3 regions of the Photorhabdus stackebrandtii genome follow, and region 3 is predicted to be linked to each of the others. Evidence: predicted binding sites of a transcription regulator. Region 3 holds the regulator's gene; each other region holds the start of a gene.

What was found. The regulator PurR, encoded in region 3, represses purine synthesis genes. The targets are predictions, from matches to a motif close to CANGCAAACGTTTGCNTG.
Region 1: pyrD (quinone-dependent dihydroorotate dehydrogenase) is a predicted target of PurR. The motif match lies at 1,750-1,767, and genes of this name have one in related genera.
Region 2: gltS (sodium/glutamate symporter) is a predicted target of PurR. The motif match lies at 1,771-1,788, and genes of this name have one in related genera.

The regions. Positions count from the first base shown of each region.
Region 1 is NZ_PUJV01000011.1:16,189-21,218, forward strand. Features, by position in the region: gene pepN (aminopeptidase N) at 1-1,676, shown strand, start outside; gene pyrD (quinone-dependent dihydroorotate dehydrogenase) at 1,845-2,855, shown strand; gene C5470_RS11265 (cell division protein ZapC) at 3,058-3,603, shown strand; gene C5470_RS11270 (glycosyltransferase) at 4,067-5,030, opposite strand, start outside.
Region 2 is NZ_PUJV01000047.1:3,033-8,062, forward strand. Features, by position in the region: gene C5470_RS20500 (HigA family addiction module antitoxin) at 1-88, shown strand, start outside; gene gltS (sodium/glutamate symporter) at 389-1,597, opposite strand; partial or broken gene C5470_RS23070 (solute carrier family 23 protein) at 1,844-1,976, shown strand; gene C5470_RS20510 (4-hydroxyphenylacetate 3-hydroxylase family protein) at 2,023-3,564, opposite strand; gene C5470_RS20515 (AsmA family protein) at 4,139-5,030, shown strand, end outside.
Region 3 is NZ_PUJV01000003.1:45,967-50,996, reverse strand. Features, by position in the region: gene rnt (ribonuclease T) at 1-245, shown strand, start outside; gene C5470_RS03325 (Grx4 family monothiol glutaredoxin) at 360-707, opposite strand; gene purR (HTH-type transcriptional repressor PurR) at 1,278-2,303, shown strand; gene punR (DNA-binding transcriptional activator PunR) at 2,310-3,218, opposite strand; gene punC (purine nucleoside transporter PunC) at 3,367-4,566, shown strand; gene cfa (cyclopropane fatty acyl phospholipid synthase) at 4,865-5,030, shown strand, end outside.

The sequences.
Region 1 (5,030 bases), on a different contig from region 3:
GGTTTCAGCTTAGTCTGAAAGAGGGATTGACGGTATTCCGCGATCAGGAGTTTAGCTCTGATCTTGGTTCTCGTTCTGTTAATCGTATCAATAACGTGCGTGTTATGCGTGCGGCACAGTTTGCTGAAGATGCCAGCCCAATGGCGCATTCAATTCGTCCTGATAAAGTGATTGAGATGAATAACTTCTATACAGTAACTGTGTATGAGAAGGGCGCGGAAGTTATCCGCATGATTCACACCCTGCTGGGCGAAGAGCAATTCCAGGCAGGGATGCAGCTTTATGTTCATCGTCATGATGGCAGTGCTGCAACATGTGATGATTTTGTTCAGGCAATGGAAGATGCATCAAATGTCGATCTGTCTCTTTTCCGTCGTTGGTATAGCCAGTCTGGTACACCGGTGCTGGCCGTTCGTGATGAATATAATGCGGAAAAGCGGCAGTATAAGTTGCATGTCAGCCAGATGACACCTTCTACCGCCGATCAAAAAGAGAAACAACCTCTGCATATTCCACTGGATATTGAGCTCTATGACAGCAAAGGCCATGTGATCCCATTGCGTTATGATGGTCAGCCGGTTCACCATGTGCTGAATGTAACCAATGCAGAGCAGACGTTTATATTTGATGATGTGCCGTCATTGCCGGTACCTTCTTTACTACGGGAATTCTCGGCGCCTGTGAAACTGGATTACCCATTCAGCGATCAGCAATTGGCATTTTTGATCAAGCATGCCCGTAATGCGTTTTCCCGCTGGGATGCGGCTCAGTCGCTGATGGCAAACCATATCAAACTGAATGTTATCCGTTACCAGCAGAAGCAGCCAATCGAACTGCCAATGCATGTGGTCGATGCTTTCCGTGCGGTGTTGTTGGATAGTGACATTGATCCGGCTCTGGCTGCTCATATTCTGGCTTTGCCGTCAGAAGGTGAGATGGCAGAATTATTTACAATTATCGATCCAAAGGCGATTCATGAAGTTTTGCATACAATCACCCGTACTTTGGCACAGGAAATGGCGGATGAGTTTGCTGTGGTTTATCACTCTATCAATATAGGTGCATACCGCGTCGATCATCAGGATATCGCCAAACGTTCTCTGCGTAATATCTGTTTGTATTATCTGGCCTTTGGCTCTCAAGAGCAGGCCGATAAACTGATATCGAATCAATATCATCAGTCTGACAATATGACTGATGCATTGGCGGCGTTATCTGGCGCGGTGATAGCGGAGCTGCCTTGCTGTGATCAACTGATGACAGAATTTGATGAGCGGTGGCATCAGGATGGCTTGGTTATGGATAAATGGTTTAGCTTACAGGCAAGTAGCCCGGCGGCAGATGTTCTCGCTAATGTGCGTAATCTATTGAGTCATCGTTCATTTAGCATGAGTAACCCAAACAGAGTGCGTGCTCTGGTTGGGGCATTTGTTAACAACCCGGTTGCATTCCATGCTGAAGATGGCAGTGGTTATCAGTTCCTGTTGGAAATTTTGACCGATCTTAACCGCCGTAACCCACAGGTTGCTTCCCGTTTGATTGAACCGTTGATTCGCCTGAAGCGTTATGACGAAAAACGCCAAAGCATGATGTGTAACGCGCTGGAGCAATTGAAAGGATTGGAAAACCTGTCTGGTGATCTGTTTGAGAAAATCACTAAGGCGTTAGAAAGCTGATAGCTGTTTATCGGGCTAATGGTTATTTAGCCCGATATTTTTTTGACCTATTTTCTTAGATAATAAATTTATTCTTGCAATCGTTTACTTTCGGATCAGATCTTATTAAGATGCCCGGCGCTTAATTTACGGCAGTCACTCCCTGTTATCTTGATCTCAGGAGATCGCATGTATTACTCTCTCATCAGGAAGGCGTTGTTCCAGCTTGATCCGGAACGGGCGCACGAGTTAACCTTCCGCCAGCTCAAGCGTATTACCGGTAGTCCTTTCGAATTTCTTATCCGTCAGTCAGTTGCTACAAAACCCGTTACTTGTATGGGATTATCATTTAGAAATCCTCTTGGCTTGGCCGCTGGTCTTGATAAAGATGGCGATTGCATTGATGCATTTAGTGCAATGGGATTTGGGTTTATTGAAATTGGCACTGTAACCCCACGAGCTCAGGCAGGAAATGATAAACCCAGATTATTCCGTATTGTTGAAGCTGAAGGGCTAATTAACCGTATGGGCTTCAATAATCTTGGTGTTGATAACCTGGTGGAAAATGTCAAAAAGGCAAAATATGGCGGAGTTATTGGGATCAATATTGGTAAAAATAAAGATACGCCTGTAGAGCATGGGAAAGATGATTATTTAATCTGCATGGATAAGGTTTATCCTCATGCCAGCTATATTGCGATTAATATCTCTTCACCAAACACGCCAGGCTTAAGAACACTGCAATATGGCGAAGCGCTGGATGATTTATTATCTGCGATTAAAGATAAACAGGGTGAACTTCAGCAAAAATATCAAAAATATGTTCCTGTTGCGGTAAAAATCGCACCAGATCTTTCTGAGGAAGAGTTGATCCAAATTGCAGATAGTTTAATTCGTCATAATATCGATGGTGTTATTGCAACGAATACAACATTAGACAGGAAATTAGTTGAGGGCCTTAACTATTGCCAACAAGCGGGTGGATTAAGTGGCCGACCGGTTCAGTTACGTAGTACAGACGTTATTCGCCGGCTCTCTCAAGAATTAAGAGGTGAAATTCCTATTATCGGTGTTGGAGGAATAGATTCACTGACTGCGGCCAGAGAAAAAATAGCCGCAGGGGCCGCTTTAATACAGATTTTCTCCGGATTTATCTATCATGGTCCAAAATTAGTCAAAGATATCGTCAATCATATCTAAATCTTCTTGTTAATTTATCATTGGGGGTTTATTTTTGCCCCCAACTCGTCTATATTCGCTCTGATCGTCTAAATTTTTGTCAGTCCCTCATATATCTAATATATGGCAGGGCTTATTTCACTGAATAGCGGACAAGTTATTTACAATCTGTTTAGTGCATCTATTTAGCGATGTCAGTTTTTTTGCATAATAAGGATAACCCATGAAACTTAAACCTGATGACCAATGGCGCTGGTATTTTGATACTGACCATGACCGCGTAATGCTCGATCTGTCTAAGGGTATGGTTTTCCGTTCCTGTTTTCCTGCGAAGATGCTGACGCCTTATGCAATGGGAGAGACTTCATTTTCTGTCGAAGATGCAGCGCTTTATTATTGTTTTGAAGAACAGACACGTCGGATTAATATTTCAGATGAGTTCAGAGCTGAATTAATTCTTAATGCGTTAGTTGCTTTTCGCTTTATAAAGCCGCAAATGCCAAGAAGCTGGTATTTTTCCCGGTTTGCCATGATAGAAAAACCTGTGCAAGGTGAATTAATTCAGGTACAGCTTCAGGATTGCGGAACAGAGGCTATATTTCTGGTGGCGGAAGCTGGAGATAGTGCGAGTCTTTGTTTGCTGGCTCAACCTAAATTAACGTTATCTGATCGCGTAATGAGCTTTTGCGATCCAATCAAAATTATGAATGATCGATTGATGCCATTTGTGGAACCTGTTCGTATGCCAATTTATGGCACTGCGGTTTGATTTGGGTTTAAGATCTATTTGCTCTGTGATTCCCGGAAGTAAAACCACTTTTTGTAATTCAATTACAAACCAGAATATATTACCGTAGAAACCTACCCATGATATGTAATAGTTACAGATCGCCCATTTCAATATTTTCCCTTGTTTCAGTACAATGATAATAGAGTGGAGTAGGGGATATGGCCGGCTTGGGAAATATTGTCGCGCAAGGAAACTCTGCAACTACTCGTCCTTTATCTGTCAGTTCCGCGACAAATTAACGGATATCAAGTTGTTCCGCTGTTTCCAGCAGATCAGATTCCATCAACTCCAGTTTGATAAATCGCTTCAAACAAGGAGCCTGTACTTTTTTATTTGACATATTGAACACTCCATAAAAAAGTAAACACGCCTGCCGGAGTGGTAGGCGTGTGATGCGGTCAGAGTTGGAGGATTGGAAAGGAGAGACAAAGCATTAATGGCTTTATTGCTCAAGAATTAATTGTTCTACGTGCTTAGAAATCTCTGCCAGTGCATCGTGGCTTGCATAATCTTTTTGGACGATTTGTGCACGTTGTTTAAATAAGTTTGTGCTAAGAATGTTTTCCACTGTTTGTTTAAGCTGAGATTCAGTCGGTTGTGCTGTATCCAGATTAATACCACATCCAGCCCATACGACGCGAAACGCTGTTTCCTGCTTGCCTTCTCCTGTATCGGCAATGAGCACCGGTGTACCGTGGTTGAGGGCGTAATTAATGGTTCCGTAACCCCCGTTAGATATTAGCAATGAAGCTTTTGCTAGCCAGTGCTCAAATGAGATAAATTCTTCGATACGTGCGTTTTCAGGTATGTTCTCTTGCCGTATTTCTACCGATCTGCCCCCGGTGGTTGCCAATACACGTACTGGTAATGTAGCCAGTGCACGCAATGTGGGGAAAATTAACTGGTTTAGATCGGTATTAGACATGGTACCTTGAGTGACTATAACCAATGGCCGTGGATCATCTTCTTCCCATAATCGAGGTGGTACTGTTGTCGGTGCGGGGTTGGGGAGTGGGCCAATAAAATGGACTGTATCAGGCAATCCTTCTCGTGGGTATTCAAATGCCAGGGTTGAAAGTTGCAAAAAGCGATCAGAACCCAAAATGACTTCATCGTTGAAAAATCGGGTTAACGTAGCGCACCCTGACTGAGCTAATGCGTCATTGAAGCTATCCTGTACTTCGGTTATTAGTTGTCGGGTTTCCTCATCCACGAGTTGTTCATGTGTCAATTCTGATGGTAATAATGCGGGTGGGATACGTGGCCCCCAGAAAATTGAATCTTTTGAAGAGTAAGCCAGAGGCGTTATGCCAATTATGATCACTGGAAGGCGATGAGCTTTTTCTTTTTGCAGCAGTGGCAATATGCCATAGAAGCAGTTCTCGGCTATAAGTAATTCTGCTTGC
Region 2 (5,030 bases), on a different contig from region 3:
CCAGTTCATCAATGACATGTGGCTGGCTCAGCATAATGAGGTTTTGGCTGACAAACTGGAACGCGCGCGGCCCTTGGTGGCCGCCTAGTTGCGAATATATTACGTTGTATTGTCGTTTTGACGGTGAAACTATGACGATGCTTGTCTAAGAATAAATAATGATAAATGACGGTTAATGAAAAATTTCTGACGCAGCGGTAACGTTACCAACCGGTGACCTTGCCGCAGGATTTCTCCGATGAGGAAAGAGCCAGGGACTGGATCTTATCGAAGGCTGACAAGAAGTAACAAAATTGAATGGTGTAGAAGATTTGAATTATAAATTACAGCAGAACACAACGACAATACTGCACCAACTGAATAGTTGGCGCAGTATCTTTCTAAGCCCCTACACTGCCGGGAATACTGGCAACAGCAGATAGAGCTTAATCACAATCGCGTTAACGATATCGATAAAGAACGCGCCTACCATCGGCACCACCAGAAACGCCACATGAGAGGGACCGAAACGGTCGGTAATCGCCTGCATGTTTGCAATGGCTGTCGGTGTCGCCCCCAAGCCAAAACCACAATGGCCCGCAGCAAGAACCGCTGCATCGTAGTTTTTACCCATCACACGATAGGTAACAAAAATTGCGTACAACGCCATGACAACAGCCTGTATCGCAAGAATTGTCAGCATTGGTAATGCCAGAGATGCCATCTGCCACAATTTCAGGCTCATCAACGCCATTGCCAGAAACAACGAAAGACTGACGTTACCCAACACAGAAACCGCCCGGTCAAATACCCGGTAAAAACCTAACGCCGACAGGCTGTTACTGAGGATAACCCCAATAAATAACACACAGACGAATGTCGGTAATTCAAACCATGTACCTTGCATAAGCTCAGACACAAAATTACCTGCCATCAGGCAGATAGAGATCAATGCGATAGTTTCCAGCATGACCAATGGTGTAATCATCCGACCGGTATAAGGTTTTTCAAACGCCGTTGGCACTTCGGTATCATCTGCCTTCAACCCTGGGGTTTTTGTATTCTTCACCAGAAAACGAGCAACCGGTCCACCAATCAGACCACCTAGCACCAAACCGAAAGTCGCACAGGCCATTGCCACTTCTGTTGCATTTTCAAATCCATAACGCTCAATAAACAGTTTACCCCAGGCAGCACCGGTACCATGACCACCCGACAGCGTAATAGAACCCGCCAGCAAGCCCATTAATGGATCCAGCCCCAGCAGTTCAGCCAGCACAATACCCACGGTGTTCTGAACCAACAACAGGCCAACAACGACAAAGACAAAAGTGAAAAGTACCTTACCACCCGCTCGCAAACTGGAAAGATTCGCATTCAGGCCAATAGTGGCAAAGAAAGTTAACATCAAAGGGTCTTTAAGGGACAAATCAAAGCTGATTTCCCAACCCGTCGTTTGCTTAAGCATTAAAAGTATAAAAGCAACTAACAGGCCACCCGCAACAGGTTCAGGAATGGTGTATTTTTCAAGAAATGGAACTGATTGTACGAGTTTTCGCCCAATTAATAGTACTAATGCGGACGCAACAAGCGTGCCATAAACATCAAGATGATACATCTATGTACCCCAGCTATATTGTTAAAATTATGTAAATTCTTACGACGTTAGACTCATCCTTTAGAAAACGCCAAAAGCAGGCAACGCTGGATTAGAAAAAAAATCAGCAACAAACACAAGTTAAAACATATAAAAATGTGACCAGATTAAATCACACTTGGTTACAGAATTTTTTCGCAAACGATTGCTTTTGTGTAGTGGATCATTAAAATGCGTTTTTTGTCGGCCCGGAATTTCACATCATGCCCACCACTGCCATAAACTCTGTTTGCTGCCTGTCAGCATTTATTGGCAATGTTTGTCGCGGATCACGCCGGCAATTTTAATCTGCCAAGCGCTGGAGCTGCCTGCTCACGATACACAGCAGATAATCAACTTAATAATCACGCACATAAAATCACAGTTGTGCGTGATTATGGTTTAGCCTAGCGGCTGGAAGGCCAAATAAAATCGTTACCGATCCAACCATCAAGACCGTATTCACTCATACACTGTTCAGCAAATCCCTTACATTGATCCACTAAACCCGACGATTGGGCAGCCAATAACACGTCTATTCTGACAGTTTCATGGTTGCCAGAGTAATTGCGCTCATATAATTCATGCCTGCCAGCGAATTCGGTACCAATTGAGTCCCAAATCAGTTTCATCAGTTTAACCCGTTCAACTGCGCTGTAACCATTGGAGCCTCGCACGTATTTATCAAGATAGGGAGACAGCTCTGGGTTAGAAAAATCGCTGGCATGAGAGTTAACATAAATCAAGGCACTCCCTAAATCCTGTTCAATAATTTCTTTTACCCGCGGATAACCCAGCGTCATAAACCAACGATAAGCCATTCCATATTCATATCGAGGTAATAAGGCATCCTTACCCCAGGACTCCGGAGATTTAATCATCGCATCACTGAACGCCCAAAACATATTACGCCATGCCAATACTTCACCAACCCGTGTTTGTACGCCACGAAAATCCTTCGTACCCGTGGCTTCAACACCCTTAATAATTAATCCACAAAGAAAATCAAGTTTAACAGCCAACCGGGTCACACCATGCAGCATAGCCCGATGAAAATAACCAGATTCAGCAAAAAATAACGAGACTTTATCTACATCGCCATAGATAAATACGTTCTCCCAAGGAACCTTCACTTTATCCATAATAATAATCGTATCGTTCTCATCAAATCGGGAAGAGAGCGGATAATCAAAAGGACTGCCTATTTTATCAGCCGCCAGTGCGTAAGAGGGACGACAGATTAATTTCAGTCCTGGCGCATTCATCGGTAAGGTACAGACCAACGCAAATTCCCGCTTCTTTATCGGTAAACCATAATGACCAATAAAGTTGTAGTGGCTAATCGCCGACCCCGTGGCAACAACTTTTGCGCCGCTGACAATTAATCCATCATCGCACTCTTTTTCAACATGAATACAAACATCACCAATTTCATCAGGAGGTAAATGGCGATCTACCGGTGGGTTAATAATTGAGTGATTCCAGTAAAACACGTTTTCCTGTGAGCGGGCGTACCAGTTTTTTGCATTATCAGCAAACTCACCATAAAATTCTGGGTTTACGCCTAGTGAGGTAAGAAACGCCGCCTTATAGTCAGGACTTCTACCCAACCAACCATAATTCATACGAGCCCACGCGGCGATAGCATCACGATCCGCAATTAAATCCTGCTGTGAACGCGGCACACGGAAAAAGGGATGGGTTACACCACAACTCCCCGTATCTGTAGCCGTAGTCAGTACGTCACGATAAACGGGATCATGCAAAGCGTCGTAGAGTTTCGCAACAGCGCGGGCTGGATTTTGAAAAGCAGGATGGCGGGCAACATCGTGGATACGTTCACCATAAGCCCAGACTTCCCGACCATCGTTTAGCCCATCCAGAAATTCCTTTCCAGTCAGTGGGCTGGTCATGCGGATACTGCTTTCATGCGACGATTTTTGTTTCATGCTTTCTGACATAATAGATTCCTTACGTTATTTATTTGCTGGAAGATGGATGAAAGTAAACGATGAAGTCTTATTTCAATCATCAGTAAAACTGAGAAAGGAATAGAAGTGATTACGAAAAAAATCATTATTCCACTTATAACCATCCATTAATACATTAATTCATTCGGATGTTATTAGCTATATTACCATGAGATAAAATATAGACTTAATAATTGCATTAATTACACAAGATAATTATTAACAAATTCACGAAAGAATCGTAACACCTTAATATGAAATAACTTATCATGAAAGACACAAATAAAATCAAGAAAAAATCAATATCTAAAAGTTATTTTAAAACAATAAAACAACACTAATAACTCCTTATTTTTTTATTATCTCATCACATGAAACTATTAGAATTTATAACTAATATAGTTATTTATTGGTATTTTGGTTTTATCGTTCAATTATGCAAGCATCACAAATAATAATTTCTCCTCGCTCATAACTTTTATTCACCATCTCTTGAGTGAACACAAAAATTACGGCATAAAAGGAAGTTATAAGCTGATTAAATTGGAGTCTGATGATGAGATGGTTAGGAAAATTGCTGGTTACTCTGTCATTACTGCTAATACTGACAGTAGTCACTCTTTATGTCGTTATTCAGACAAGCTGGGGCGCTCGCCAATTGAGTCAATGGCTCAGTAATAACAGTGATTATCAGGTTCAGATTGGCAATATCGAACATTACTGGTCACAACCCAGAACCCTGACGTTCACCAATATCGCCCTTAGTAATAAACAACACTCTTTTACCTTAGAGGCTCAAGTTGCGGCATTCGATTTCAACTGGCAGCAACTCACTTCTCCGCATCATTTTCACCGTCTGTTATTGCAACAGGGCCAATTAACAATAAAAGGCGAGCGGCAATCCTTACCTTTTAGCGCCAATATCCTGCAACTCAATCAAATGTCTATTCAGTCAGAAAATGCAGACTGGCAGGTCCAAGGGGAAAATATTACCGGTGGCATCACTCCCTGGAACCCTCAATCAGGTGAATTGGCAGGGAATGGAAAATTTCAGTTCAGTGCCGATCAGCTGAACTTAAATAATATTTCTCTTGAAAAGGTGGTTATGCAAGGGAATAACCAACAGAATACACTGATTATCCGCTCATTTGGTGCAACATTGGCACGCGGTTCGGTATCCGGTAATGGGCAACGTCTACCCGATGGGAGCTGGCAGTGGGATAATTTACTTATCAGTGATATTCGCTGGCAGACTGCCATGACACTTGAAGAGTTATGGCTGAAAACCAGTAAATTACCCGCAGTGAGCATTAAAGATCTGAGCCTCACTAATGCCAAGCTGGAAGGTAAAGGCTGGTCTGCTAACTATCTGGATGCCTCAGTAAAAAATATCGGTTTGGTTAACGGGAACTGGCAAGGGAAAGAAGGAATTATTGATTTCAACG
Region 3 (5,030 bases):
TGAAGCGGAATCCGTTTCATCCATTTGCGACTTTTGATACAGCTGCTTTAGGCGGTCTGGTATTAGGACAAACGATTTTAGCAAAAGCCTGTGCTACAGCCGGGATCCCATTCGACAATACTCAGGCTCACAGCGCCTTATATGATACTGAGCGCACCGCTGAATTATTCTGTGAAATGGTTAATCGCTGGAAACAACTTGGTGGTTGGCCATTAGCAACAGCAGAAGAAGAAAAAACCGGATAGACTTATAGCTAACTATAAGATTAATATAATCAAATTGAAATTTAAGCAATAACAAAAACCCCCATATATCTACATATGGGGAGATAGCACAATAGCCTGTCGCTAATTTAAAAATTATTCTGTTGCGTTTTCGTCTTGAGAGCGATATTTATCAGCGGTCTCTTTAATTAATGTTTGTAGCTCACCTCGTTGATACATTTCAATAATAATATCGCATCCACCTATCAACTCCCCCTCAACCCAAAGCTGAGGAAAAGTTGGCCAATTAGCATATTTTGGCAATTCTGCACGAATATCGGGATTTTGCAAAATATCTACATAAGCAAAACGTTCACCACATGCAGATAAAGCCTGAACAGCCTGTGCAGAAAATCCACAATTTGGTAATTTAGGAGAGCCTTTCATATACAGCAGAATCGGGTTCTCTTTAATTTGGCGCTCAATCTTATCAATAGTCGTCATTTTTATTTCCTTTAAACCAACATCGTCACAATATTGGCGGAGAATACCATTTTCTTTCACTAATATGCATCCTGATATTTTCTTATCCTTGAACAGATGGTCTCTTTTTGACTGTTATATTCAAAGGGCAGATAAGCCATTGAAGCTGCCTGCCCTCTTTCCTTTCAATATAAAACCCAATTTTTACATCACCTAATCAATTCAAAACATCAGGCAAAGATCACGCAAACAGCGGCAAAAATGGCAATCATCACCAACGTGCTCACCGCAGTAAATAAGCCAAGCTTCAAATCGGTATTCATCGATCCCCCTCAGAATAGAAGTCTATAACCACAAATACCATTCAGTTAACATGGTTAATTATCCTTAACATTAAGGAAAAAACATAAAATAGCGATTACCCTGTATTTTATAACATTGATTATTGCTTTCACTTTTGAGCCAGATCAGACAAAATTCAGGATTTATCGCTAATTTATTGCCAGCAGACACCCTAATGTATAAAGATACTGGCAAACAATTAACAAAGAGTTTTAAATTTAGACCAAAAGGTCAGGAGTCTTTCATCTCATGGCAACGATCAAAGATGTGGCTAAACACGCTGGCGTTTCAACCACTACCGTATCCCATGTTATTAATAAAACCCGTTTCGTCGCCGAAGATACCAAGGCCGCCGTTTGGGCTGCTATCAAAGAATTGAGTTATTCACCCAGTGCCGTTGCTCGCAGTCTGAAAGTTAACCATACAAAATCGATCGGATTACTGGCAACATCCAGCGAAGCCCCCTATTTTGCTGAAGTCATTGAAGCCGTTGAAAACAGTTGTTATAGCAAAGGCTATACGCTGATTTTGTGTAACTCACACAATAACATTGATAAACAGAAAGCCTATCTGGCCATGCTGGCACAAAAACGGGTGGATGGATTGCTGGTGATGTGTTCAGAATACCCGGAACAGTTGTTGGGAATGTTGGAAGATTATCGCCATATTCCCATGGTCGTCATGGATTGGGGACAAGCCAGAGGTGATTTCACTGATACTATTATTGATAACGCATTCCACGGCGGTTATCTGGCTGGTCGCTATCTTATTGAGCGTGGTCATCGTGATATTGGTGCGATCCCTGGTCCCTTAGCACGAAACACCGGTGGTGGCCGTCATCAGGGGTTCTTAAAAGCATTAAAAGAAGCCAGTATTCCAATCAGAGAAGAGTGGATTGTTCAAGGGGATTTTGAACCAGAATCGGGCTACAAAGCCATGCATCAAATTCTGAATCAAAAACAGCGTCCGACCGCAGTTTTCTGTGGTGGCGATGTGATGGCAATGGGGGCTATTTGTGCTGCTGATGAATTAGGATTACGCGTCCCACAGGATATTTCTGTGATCGGTTACGACAATATACGCAACGCCCGCTATTTCTCTCCAGCATTGACAACTATCCATCAGCCAAAAGAACGTCTGGGGCAAATGGCATTTTCTATGTTACTGGACAGAATAGTCAGTAAACGTGAAGATGCACAAACTATTGAAGTACATCCACGTTTGGTTGAACGGCGTTCTGTCACAGATGGCCCATTTATCGACTATCGCCGTTAATCCTCCCTATTCATCCTGAAGCCATTCAGCATTAAGAGTTTCACTATCGCCGAGATAACCAAGAAGCCAACTTAATGCCGGAGAATGGCTATTTTGCACCCATGTCAAACAACATGGGCTATCTGGCAAAGGCTGCTCTAATTCCAATGCTTCCAGTTTCTTCTGCCGGATCAGTGGCATTGCCCTATGCTTCGGGACCATTCCCACACATAAACCCTCATTCAGACAAGCCAGACCAGACTCCCAATCAGGTACCACCAGCCTGCGCTGATTATCCAGAGTCCAGGTATCACGCTTCGGTAAATTGCGGGATGTATCCTCAAGACACAAGCTAGGATAAGGTCGCATTTGATCATCAGACAGTAGACCCGTCAGCTGAGTTAAAGCATGACCCGTACTGACGACACACAGCCAGGGCATAAACCCCATATCCCTGAAACTGTACCTTTCCCCTACCGGCGCTACCCGGGTGGCCCCAATTGCAACATCAACCCGGCCATCCACCAGCGCGTCCCATACACCATTGAATACTTCCTGATGAATAAACAGCTCTATATCAGGAAAATGGTGATAAAAATCAAGAATAAGCTGACGACTGCGTTCTGGTTTAACAACCCGGTCAATCGCAATACTGAACTGCCCTCTCCAGCCATTTGCAACCTGTTGGCACTGATGACGCGTGTCAATCATTTTTTTGATAACAGCGCGAGCCTCTTTGATAAAAATACTGCCTGATTCAGTTAATTCCACATCCCGATGACGACGTTCAAACAACGGGACGGCAAGCCACTCTTCCAGCTGCCTTACGGTATAACTGATCGCAGAAGGGACGCGGTGAAGTTCCGTTGCAGCAGCACTAAAACTTCCCGTTCTGGCAACAGCATCCACAACTTCAAGTGAATATTCTGACCACATAATTTTACCTTTCAATTTTTTTCATAGCATTATCCAAATATTACCGTTTCACAAGTAAAAATCACGGCATATAGAATATGTACAAATATTCTTATCTACCTATTCACAGCAAGTTATTTCAATCATGATATCCAAAGAGAGTAATCAAATGAAAAACTCAAGTCAGTTCATGTTCTACCTTGCAGGCTTGAGTATGCTGGGTTATCTGGCTATTGATATGTATCTACCGGCATTCGGCCCTATGCAACAAGAATTGGGCACATCGGCGGGAGCAATCAGTGCCAGCCTGAGCATCTTTCTTGCAGGTTTTGCCTTTGCTCAACTTTTGTGGGGGCCTCTTTCAGATCGCTTTGGAAGAAAGCCTATTATTATCACCGGGTTATCAATGTTTTCTGTTGGCTGTCTGGGTATGCTTTGGATAACAGACGCCACGCAACTTTTAGTTTTGCGTTTTATCCAAGCCATAGGTGTTTGTTCAGCCGCGGTTTCATGGCAAGCATTAGTTATTGATCGTTATGATGCCAACCATACCAAACGCGTTTTTGCCACGATCATGCCCCTGGTCGCACTTTCCCCCGCCCTGGCGCCTTTGATAGGGGCCTGGCTGTTACAACATGGCGGCTGGCGCATCATTTTCCTGGTATTACTGGCAATTACATTATTACTGCTGTTGCCTACTCTATTTCTGCAAGAAAACCGCAAAAAAAAGAGTGAGACTGAAACGCAGAAAAGCCATGTATCTTTCTTTACGTTACTAAAATCGCCGGTGTTCAGTGGCAACGTCCTGATATTTGCATCATGCAGCGCTGGTTTTTTCGCCTGGCTAACAGGTTCACCTTTTATTCTCGGTAATATGGGCTATAGCCCAAACGACATCGGTTTGAGTTACGTGCCACAAACATTAGCCTTTATGGCCGGTGGTTATGGGTGCCGCAGTATCTTGACCAAAATAAGAAGTGAAGTTGTTTTCCCTTATCTGTTGGTTGGCTATGCTGTCAGCATGATTGTGCTGTATTTAATCGCAAAATTCAGCGAACCAACTATGTTCACGATTCTGGTCCCTTTCTGTTTTATGGCCGCTATGAATGGTGCTTCATATCCAATTGCAGTCGCTAATGCTTTATCCGCTTACCCACAAGACAGTGGAAAAGCCGCCGCATTGCAAAACACGCTCCAATTAGGGCTCTGTTTTATTGCCAGCCTGATTGTTTCAGCATTTATTAACAATCCGCTTATATCGACAACCACTGTCATGGCTTCTACCGTTATTCTGATGGCATTAGGATATTTTATACAGTGGAAAAAAAAAGCTGATAGCTGTATTCAATCTGTTGAAAAACATTCCTGATATTAATCAAATCATTACTTCAATAAAGACTGTTAATTATCAATTAATTACAGTCTTTATTTATTAATTGATGAAACAACTTTCCGCTTTTATACTCATACAAGCTCCTTATTATAAATAACCTGAATTTGAGGTTTTCAGGAGCAATGATGGCCCCGATTAAGTTTATGGATTAGTCATTTTTAGGGTTTCTCGCTTTAATTCTTTGCTACTTTTTGCATTTTGCTCCCTCGCATTCTGCTTTGTTAGCTAAAACGAACCCCCCTCAATATTCCATCACCCTAACCTTGGAGAGTATATGAGTTCATCGCACATTGAAAACCAAAAAATCGTCACTAATTTCTGGCAGCGAATTGCCAATGAAATGCTACAAGAAGCAGGGGTTCAGATTAATGGTCACAATCCCTATGATATCCAGGTAAAAAACCCTGATTTCTATAAAAGAGTTTTACAACAGGGTTCAA